DNA from 3 places in the Leclercia sp. CFBP8987 genome. Region 1 is predicted to be linked to each of the others. Evidence: predicted binding sites of a transcription regulator. Region 1 holds the regulator's gene; each other region holds the start of a gene.
The links. The regulator CRP, encoded in region 1, controls carbon source genes, mostly activating them, when cyclic AMP is high. The targets are predictions, from matches to a motif close to ATGTGANNNNNNTCACAT.

Region 1 (3,282 bases):
GACGCGGGATACCAGCGAACGCGGTCACTCCCGCGAGGCGGTGATGGACTCGGTGGTGCGCTCGATGGAGGATTACATTAACTTCCTGACGCCACAGTTTTCCCGCACCCATATTAACTTCCAGCGCGTCCCGACCGTGGACACTTCTAACCCCTTTGCCGCAAAAGGCATCCCGTCCCTTGACGAGAGCTTCGTGGTGATCCACTTCCGCAATCTGGACAATATTGACTACCCCTGGCTGCTGGCGATGCTGCAGGGTTCATTTATTTCGCACATCAATACGCTGGTGGTGCCGGGCGGGAAGATGGGGCTGGCGATGGAGTTGATCATGATGCCGCTGGTGCAGCGGTTGATGGAAGGCAAGAAGATCGACTGAGGTTTTGTTGCCCGGTAAGCGCAGCGCCACCGGGCAAGGCGCTTAGGCCTCGATCACTTCATACGAATGCGTAATGTTGACCGCTTTCTCCAGCATCAGCGCCACGGAGCAGTACTTCTCCGCAGAGAGATCCACCGCGCGGGATACCGCCGCATCTTTCAGCGCTTTGCCGGTGACCACGAAGTGCAGGTTGATATGGGTGAACAGGCGCGGCGCCTCTTCACGGCGCTCTGAGGTCAGCTTCACTTCACAGTCGGTCACATCGTGACGCCCTTTTTGCAGGATCGACACCACGTCGATGGCGCTGCATCCGCCTGCCGCCATCAGGACTACTTCCATCGGGCTTGGCGCTTTATCACCGGAGTTGCCATCCATCAAAATCTGGTGCCCGGAAGCGGACTCACCAAGGAACGTTAACCCTTCTACCCATTTCACACGTGCTTGCATTTGTATTAACTCCAGGAGTGCATTTTTGCTGACAGATTACGCGTCAGTAACAATTCTGACAACGGAAGTCGACCTGCATCAAGCTGAAGCGAGACACCAGGAGACACGCGGCAAAAGCTATGCTAAAACAGTCGGGATGCTACAGTAATACATTGACGTTGCACATGTATGCAGAGGACATCACACATTCCAGGCTGCTAATTATTGTGCCAGCCAGACCCCAGGCAGGGGAAAGAATTCGATTGCAACCCCAGAGTACAGGTACATAGCCAGACTCTGGAGACAGCTTATAACAGAGGATAACAGCGCATGGTGCTTGGCAAACCGCAAACAGACCCGACTCTCGAATGGTTCTTGTCTCATTGCCATATTCATAAGTACCCATCGAAGAGCACGCTGATTCACCAGGGTGAAAAAGCGGAAACGTTGTATTACATCGTCAAAGGCTCAGTGGCAGTGCTGATCAAAGATGAAGAAGGCAAAGAGATGATCCTCTCTTACCTGAATCAGGGAGATTTCATCGGCGAGCTGGGCCTGTTTGAAGAAGGTCAGGAGCGTAGCGCCTGGGTGCGTGCGAAGACCGCGTGTGAAGTGGCTGAGATCTCCTATAAGAAGTTCCGCCAGCTGATCCAGGTTAACCCGGATATCCTGATGCGCCTCTCCTCGCAGATGGCTCGCCGTCTGCAGGTCACGTCCGAGAAAGTGGGTAACCTCGCCTTCCTCGACGTAACGGGCCGTATCGCTCAGACCCTGCTGAACCTGGCGAAACAGCCAGACGCCATGACCCACCCGGACGGTATGCAAATTAAAATTACCCGTCAGGAAATTGGTCAGATCGTCGGATGTTCGCGTGAGACAGTCGGTCGTATTCTGAAAATGCTGGAAGATCAAAACCTGATTTCCGCCCACGGTAAAACCATCGTGGTTTACGGAACACGTTAATTCCGCTCAAACGGCGTGGCATCGCAGGATGCCACGCCGTTTTTGTCTCTAGCATCCATGTGGCGCAGGCTCATTTATCACCCGGAAGTTAACTACGCACTGCGGCAAACCCTGGTGTTGTGTCTCCCCGTGGCTGTGGGTTTGATTTTCGGTCATCTGCAACAGGGACTCCTCTTTTCTCTGGTTCCAGCCTGCTGCAACATCGCTGGCCTGGACACACCGCATAAACGCTTTTTTAAACGTCTGACTATTGGCGGCTGCCTGTTTGCCGGATGTAGCCTGGCCGTCCAGCTGTTGCTGGCGCGGGATATTCCACTGCCGCTCATTCTGACGGTACTGGCAATGACCTTAGGCGTCACGGCAGAAATCAGCGCTCTCCATGCGCGACTCCTGCCCGCCTCGCTGATTGCGGCCATCTTTACCCTGAGTCTTGCCGGGAACATGCCGGTCTGGGAACCGCTGCTCCTCTATACGCTGGGCACCCTCTGGTACGGGCTGTTTAACTGGTTCTGGTTCTGGATGTGGCGCGAACAGCCGCTGCGCGAGTCGCTGAGCATGCTCTATCAACAGCTGGCGGATTACTGCGAAGCGAAATATACCCTGCTGACCCAGCACACTGACCCTGAGAAATCGTTGCCACCGCTGCTGGCCCGCCAGCAGAAGGTAGTGGATCTGATCAGCCTCTGTTACCAGCAGCTGCATATGCTGGCGGCCAACAGAAATCACGAATACAAACGCCTGCTGCGCACCTTCCAGGTGGGGCTGGATCTGCAGGAGCATATCTCCGTCAGTCTGCACCACCCGAAGGAGGTGCAAAAGCTGGTGGAGCGCAGTCACGCCGAAGCGGTGATCCGCTGGAACGCACAGACCGTGGCGGCCCGCCTGCGGGTGCTGGCTGATGACATCCTCTATCATCGCTACCCCACTCGCTTTAGCATGGACAAACCGCTCGGCGCGCTGGAAAAAATCGCCCGTCAGCACCCGGATAACCCGGTGGGACAGTTCTGCGCCTGGCACTTCAGCCGTATCGCCCGGGTGCTGCGCACCCAGCGTCCGCTCTACCCGCGCGACCTGATGGCCGACAAGCAGAAACGCCTGCCGCTGATCCCCGCCCTGAAAAGCTATCTGTCGCTGAAGTCTGCCGCCCTCCGTAATGCGGCGCGTATCAGCGTGATGCTGAGTATCGCCAGCCTGATGGGCATAGCGCTGCACCTGCCGAAACCTTACTGGATCTTAATGACCGTCCTGCTGGTAACGCAAAACGGCTACAGCGCGACGCGGGTGCGTATTTTCCACCGGGCGGCCGGCACCATGGTGGGGCTGATCATCGCCGGTGTCACCCTGCACTTCCACGTTCCGGAAGGCTATACCCTCGCCGGGATGCTGGTGATCACTCTGGTAAGTTACCTGTTTATTCGTAAGAACTACGGCTGGGCGACGGTGGGCTTTACGGTCACGGCGGTATATACCCTGCAACTGCTGACCCTGAACGGTGAGCAATTTATTATCGCCCGGCT
Region 2 (3,282 bases), 570 kb from region 1:
TCCAGCATTGCTTCAACATATTCCGGCTGCACGTAGCCGCCTTTCACCAGCTGCTCACCGGCAAAGCGAATCGCTTCTTCTTTATGGCTCGCGGTACGGCCAAGGAAGATGTTCTCCGCACCCAGACGGAACAGGTGGCTGTTGCTCTCGTCGAAGCTGTCCTGCAGGCTGGTACGTACTTTCACTTCGTTATCTTCGTGACGCTGTGCGGCTACCAGACGTTCGGTCAGGCTGGTGTACAGACCGCTGTCGAGGAAGTTGGTCAGCGAAATGTGCTGCGCCTGCGGAACCTGGCGCATCGCACGCTCGGTCAGGTCGCGGTGGGTGATGACCAGGTCAACATCCGGCGGCAGGCTGTTAATGGCGCTGTTGGTAACGGAGATCTGAGACAGACCGGCATCCGCTACTTTCTTACGCAGTACACCGGCACCCATGGCGCTGGAACCCATACCGGCGTCGCAGGCAACGATGATTTTACGCACGTGGCTCAGGTCGTTAGAGACATCACCTGCGGTCAGTGGCGTTGCAGCAACACCTTTAGACTGAGATTTCATGTCCTGCATACGACGGGTTGCCGCTTCGATATCGTCTTCTTCTTTCACTTTGCTGGTTTTCAGCAGGATAGCTGAGACCACGAAGGAGACCGCCATGGCCGCACAGATAGCCGCGATGTTAGCGAAGTAGGCACCTTTCGGGGTCATTGCCAGTACCGCCAGGATAGAACCTGGAGAAGCAGGGGACACCAGACCGCCGCCCAGCACGCTCAGCGTGAACACGCCAGTCATACCGCCGAGGATAACGGCGAGGATCAGACGTGGGTTCATCAGCACGTACGGGAAGTAAATTTCGTGGATACCACCGAGGAAGTGGATGATAGCCGCACCGCCAGCAGACTGCTTAGCGCTACCGCGACCAAAGAACATATATGCCAGCAGCACGCCCATACCCGGACCCGGGTTCGCTTCAATCAGGAAGAAGATGGATTTGCCGAGGTCATGGGACTGCTGAATACCCAGCGGGGAGAAGATCCCGTGGTTGATGGCGTTGTTGAGGAACAGGATTTTTGCCGGTTCAACAAAGATGGACGCCAGCGGCAGCATGTCGTGGGCAACCATGAAGTTAACGCCCGCCGCCAGCAGTTTGGAGAGCACTTCAACTGCCGGGCCAATGCCGAGGAACGCCAGAATCGCCAGGATCATGCCGATGATGCCGGCAGAGAAGTTGTTCACCAGCATTTCGAAGCCGGATTTGATTTTACCATCAACCCAGACGTCGAACTTCTTAATCGCCCAACCGCCCAGAGGACCGGCAATCATGGCGCCGAGGAACATTGGCATATCGGCACCGACGATCACGCCCATAGTGGTGATCGCACCGACCACGCCACCGCGGTCTCCGCCCACCAGACGACCACCGGTATAACCGATGAGCAGCGGCAGCAGATAGGTGATCATTGGGCCAACAAGTTTCGCCAGCGTTTCGTTAGGCAACCACCCTGTCGGAATAAATAACGCAGTGATGATACCCCACGCGATAAACGCGCCGATATTTGGCATCACCATGTTGCTGAGGAATCGACCAAAGCTTTGAACTTTGATCTTGAAATCGGATGACATAAAACACCCCTTCTTTTTGTTAACGCAGGCTTAGAGCCCGAGGTTTGTTGTTAATGCGGTGGCAGAGGTTGCCCAGCCCTGTTCTGATGAGGTGAAATTTGGCACTTAATAGTTTACCTGTCCAGACAGGGCAAAATAGTGTGATTTAGATCACGTAAATATAGGGGGTGTGATAATGATTGAGGTGATCTTCGTCACAAAAATGAAGTGTAAAAAAAATACAATGGCCGCAAAAGCGGCAGTTTGACGGCTAAAATGTGAAATAAATCACATTTCGTTGTCGTGAGTTTGTTTCGGGAGTGTGATCTATTCCACAAAATATTTTTATACGGATTTCTCCGGATGTGATCGACGGCAACATCTGTTTAACCCAGCAGCGCCAGGATGTAAGTAAGCAACACTTATCGTTAAAAAAATAGTACCAGAATATGGTATGGCGAAAAGTGCTAAGCTGGATTAAGCTCATACTGTAAACTTAAGTCTATTATTATTCAGGATATATTTTGTCAAGCTTCTAAACTTGCATGGAGATATAAGAAAAAATCATACTCCCCGGCTCTGAAATAATAAGTACACATTCGTGTGCTTAACCAACAATTAATTTGGCTGCTTACCATTTAATTATTTTAATGAGTTTACGATTTATTTAGTGAGGCAAATATGTTTCTCAACTATTTTGCGCTGGGTGTATTGATTTTTGTCTTCCTGGTTCTTTTTTATGGAATCATCGCTATCCATGACATTCCGTATAATATGGCCAAAAAGCGCAATCATCCCCATGCCGATGCGATCCATACCGCGGGATGGATTAGCCTGTTTACGCTGCATGCCATTTGGCCGTTTCTGTGGATTTGGGCCACCCTCTACCAGCCAGAGCGTGGCTGGGGGATGCAGAACCACATACAGCCGCCCGAACGCAGCCCCGACGTCGATGCGCTGGCAAAGCGCGTAGCCGAGCTGGAACACAAACTGGCCGCAGTGCAACCCACTGCTGATAAGAACACGTCGGAGCGCTAATCATGGATCTGTTGATCATCCTGACCTATGTCGCGTTTGCATGGGCGATCTTTAAAATATTCCGTATTCCGGTAAACCAGTGGACGTTAGCCACCGCGACCTTAGGCGGCGTGTTTATTGTGGCCGGGCTTATTTTATTAATGAACTATAACCACCCGTATACGTTTACGGCGCAGAAAGCGGTTATTTCTATCCCTATTACTCCGCAGGTCACGGGGGTGGTGAGTGAAGTTACCGATAAAAATAACCAGCTTATTAAAAAGGGCGACGTGTTATTTAAAATCGATCCGAGCCGCTATCAGGCCCGCGTCGATCGTCTGCAGGCTGACCTGGTCACCGCGACGCACAATATCAAAGTACTGAAAGCACAGCTTGCGGAAGCCCAGTCGAATACCACCCGCGTCTCTGCCGAGCGCGATCGTCTGTTTAAAGACTATCAGCGCTATTTAAAAGGCAGCCAGGCGAAGGTCAATCCGTTCTCTGAAAGCGATATCGATAACGCGCGGCAAAACTACCTGGCGCAGGACGCCATGGTGAAAGGCTCAGTGGCGGAACAAACCCAGATCCAGAGCCAGTTAGACAGCATGTCTAACGGCGAGCAGTCGCAGATCGCCTCGCTGCGCGCCCAGTTAGCAGAAGCGCAATACAA
Region 3 (3,282 bases), 2.3 Mb from region 1:
AGGCCGACCAGCGCCTGGTTCAGGTGCCAGGGGGCGAGCATCAGCCGGTAACCAATGTAGTTAAACAGGGTGACAAACGAGCCCATCAGCAGGAATCCGGTCAGGAACAGCAGAGGCAGACCCCGGTCGCGCCAGTGCAGGCGGAAGTTAATCAGCAGTGTTTTAGGTCGCAAGGCGGTAGGGCGAAAGTGGCGCGATTCCGGCAGGATTTTCCAGAACATCAGCGCCGATGCCAGCGCAAAGCAGCCGATCGCCGCCAGCGCAATTCGCCAGCTGAAGAAGTCGGTAAAGACCCCGCTCAGCAGCCGTCCGCTCATCCCGCCAATAGAGTTACCGCTGATATAGAGCCCCATCGAGAAGGCGACAAAGCTGGGGTGGATCTCCTCGCTAAGGTAAGTCATGCCCACCGCCGCCACGCCGCTGAGGGAGAGGCCGATCAGCGCGCGCATGATCAAAATCCCGTGCCAGCTGGTCATCATCGTCGACAGCAAAGTACAGACCGAGGCCAGCAGCAGGGCGGTGACCATCACCGGTTTGCGCCCGATGGCGTCCGACAGCGGCCCGGTAAAGAGTAAACCAACCGCCAGCATCCCGGTGGAGATTGAGAGCGAGATACTGCTGGTGGCAGGCGTCACGCCAAACTCGTGCGACAGCACTGGTAGGATCGGTTGCACGCAGTAGAGGAGGGCGAAGGTCGCCAGTCCGGCGGAGAACAGCGCCAGGGTAACGCGCATAAACTGCGGGGTGCCGCGTTTGATTAACTGAACCGGACGGGGCCTGGTTGGTATATCGATATCATCTGTCGGGGCGATATCAGCCGTTGTTGTACGACTCACGTAAGTTCCTTGCTTCAACATCCCCGTGATTTCTGGTGACGGGTATGACCACAGGGATCAGGGTAGGAAAATGTAAATATTCTGTCTAATATATTAATAATCTCAAATGATACGTTAAAGATATGAATATCGAACTGCGTCATCTGCGCTACTTTGTCGCCGTCGCTGAGGAGCTGCATTTTGGGCGCGCCGCGGCGCGGCTGAATATCTCCCAACCGCCGCTGAGCCAGCAGATCCAGGCCCTGGAGCAGCAGGTGGGAGCCCGTCTGCTGGCCCGCACCAACCGCAGCGTGGGGCTGACGGCGGCAGGGCGCCAGTTTCTGGCCGACAGCCGCCAGATCCTGATTCAGGTGGACGAGGCGGCCGCCCGGGCAGAACGCCTGCATCATGGCGAAACCGGGGAGTTACGCCTCGGGTTTACCTCGTCTGCGCCCTTTATCCGCGCCATTTCGCACACCCTGTCGACCTTTCGCCGCCTCTCACCGGATGTGCATATCCAGACCCGGGAGATTAACACCCGGGAGCAGATCGTCCCGCTCAGCGAAGGTTCGCTGGATCTCGGCCTGATGCGCAATACCCAGCTGCCGGATACCCTGGCGTGGCAGCGGGTGCTGCGCGAGCCGCTGCTGGTGATGATCCACCGGGATCACCCTCTGGCGGCCAAACCGGCCATTTCTCTTGCCGAGCTGGCTAACGAGCCGTTTGTCTTTTTTGATCCGCGTGTTGGCACCGGCCTGTATGACGACATCCTGGGGCTGTTGCGCCGCTACGGTGTTACCCCGGTCATCACCCAGGAGGTGGGTGAGGCGATGACCATTATCGGCCTGGTGGCGGCCGGGCTGGGGGTGTCGATCCTGCCAGCCTCGTTTAAACGCCTGCAGCTGAATGAAATGCGCTGGGTAGCGATAGCCGAACCGGATGCGGTGTCAGAGATGTGGCTGGTATGGTCGAAGCATCATGAGCTCAGCGCTGCGGCACAACGTTTCAAAAAACTGTTGATTCAGGCCTCGTCGGGCGGTTAAGCCGCAAAAAAAGCGGGTAAAAATGTGCTGTAAATCACAAGGCTAAGTAAAAATTTGACGATCACTGTAGAAGTGCTTCACCATAGCCCACAGTTTATTTCGAAGCTCGAAAATAAGGGAGTACGTGGTGGTTGCTGATAGTCAGCCTGGGCATATCGATCAGATTAAGCAGACCAATGCGGGTGCAGTATATCGCCTGATTGATCAGCTTGGGCCGGTCTCGCGCATCGATCTTTCCCGCCTTGCGCAACTGGCACCTGCCAGTATCACCAAGATTGTACGAGAAATGCTCGAAGCGCATCTGGTGCAGGAGACCGAAATTCAGGAGCCGGGCAGCCGTGGCCGTCCGGCGGTAGGGCTGGTGGTGGAAACCGAAGCTTGGCACTACCTCTCGTTGCGCATCAGCCGGGGCGAAATCTACCTGGCGCTGCGCGATCTCAGCAGCAAGCTGGTGGTGGAAGAGCAACTCCCGCTGGCGCTGAAAGCTGAGCTGCCGCTTGAGGTACGGATCACCGCGCTTATCGATCAATTCTTTATACATCACCAGCAGAAGCTGGAGCGTCTGACCGCCATCGCCATCACCATGCCGGGCATTATTGATACCGAAAATGGTATTGTCCACCGGATGCCGTTCTACGACGACGTCAAAGAGATGCCGCTGGGAGAGGTGCTGAAAAACCACACCGGCGTGCCGGTCTATATTCAGCATGACATCAGCGCCTGGACCATGGCCGAGGCATTGTTCGGCGCTTCACGCGGGGCGCGGGACGTGATTCAGGTGGTGATTGACCACAACGTGGGAGCCGGGGTGATCACCGATGGCCGTCTGCTACACGCCGGGAGCAGCAGCCTGGTGGAGATTGGCCATACCCAGGTTGATCCCTACGGCAAACGCTGTTACTGCGGTAACCACGGCTGCCTGGAGACCATAGCCAGCGTGGATAGCGTGATGGAACTGGCCCAACTCCGGCTCGGCCAGTCGATGAGTTCTACGCTGCATGGCCAACCCCTGACCGTGGCGTCGCTGTGTGCGGCCGCCCAGCAGGGGGATCTGCTGGCCAAAGATATCATTACCGGCGTGGGCACCAACGTCGGACGCATCATTGCCATCATGGTTAACCTCTTTAACCCGCAAAAGATCCTGATCGGTTCGCCCCTGAGCCAGGCGGCAGACGTCCTCTTCCCGGCGATCGCCGACTCCATCCGCCAGCAGTCCCTGCCGGCCTACAGTAAACATATCGTGGTGGAGAGCACCCAGTTTACCAATCAGGGGACGATGGCCGGTGCGGCGCTGGTGAAAGATGCGATGTACAACGGGTCCCTGCTGATCCGTCTCCTGCAGGGTTAACAGATTCCTGTAGTCTTACCAAAAATTGCGCTATCTCAAACTGGGCGGATAGCGCATGCCTTAGACTTCCCCCACT

Region 2: the regulator CRP is predicted to act here: its motif matches at 1,872-1,889, upstream of SOM40_RS00675 (PTS mannitol transporter subunit IICBA).
Region 3: the regulator CRP is predicted to act here: its motif matches at 1,881-1,898, upstream of mlc (sugar metabolism global transcriptional regulator Mlc).

What each region holds. Positions count from the first base shown of each region.
Region 1 is NZ_CM188255.1:4,442,375-4,445,656, forward strand. It holds gene SOM40_RS21455 (phosphoribulokinase) at 1-376, shown strand, start outside; gene SOM40_RS21460 (OsmC family protein) at 419-823, opposite strand; gene crp (cAMP-activated global transcriptional regulator CRP) at 1,133-1,765, shown strand; gene SOM40_RS21470 (YccS/YhfK family putative transporter) at 1,823-3,282, shown strand, end outside.
Region 2 is NZ_CM188255.1:133,248-136,529, forward strand. It holds gene SOM40_RS00675 (PTS mannitol transporter subunit IICBA) at 1-1,616, opposite strand, end outside; gene SOM40_RS00680 (DUF3302 domain-containing protein) at 2,277-2,633, shown strand; gene SOM40_RS00685 (HlyD family secretion protein) at 2,636-3,282, shown strand, end outside.
Region 3 is NZ_CM188255.1:2,156,622-2,159,903, forward strand. It holds gene ynfM (multidrug efflux MFS transporter YnfM/SxtP(Kp)) at 1-836, opposite strand, end outside; gene ynfL (multidrug efflux transcriptional activator YnfL/SxtR(Kp)) at 959-1,858, shown strand; gene mlc (sugar metabolism global transcriptional regulator Mlc) at 1,986-3,206, shown strand.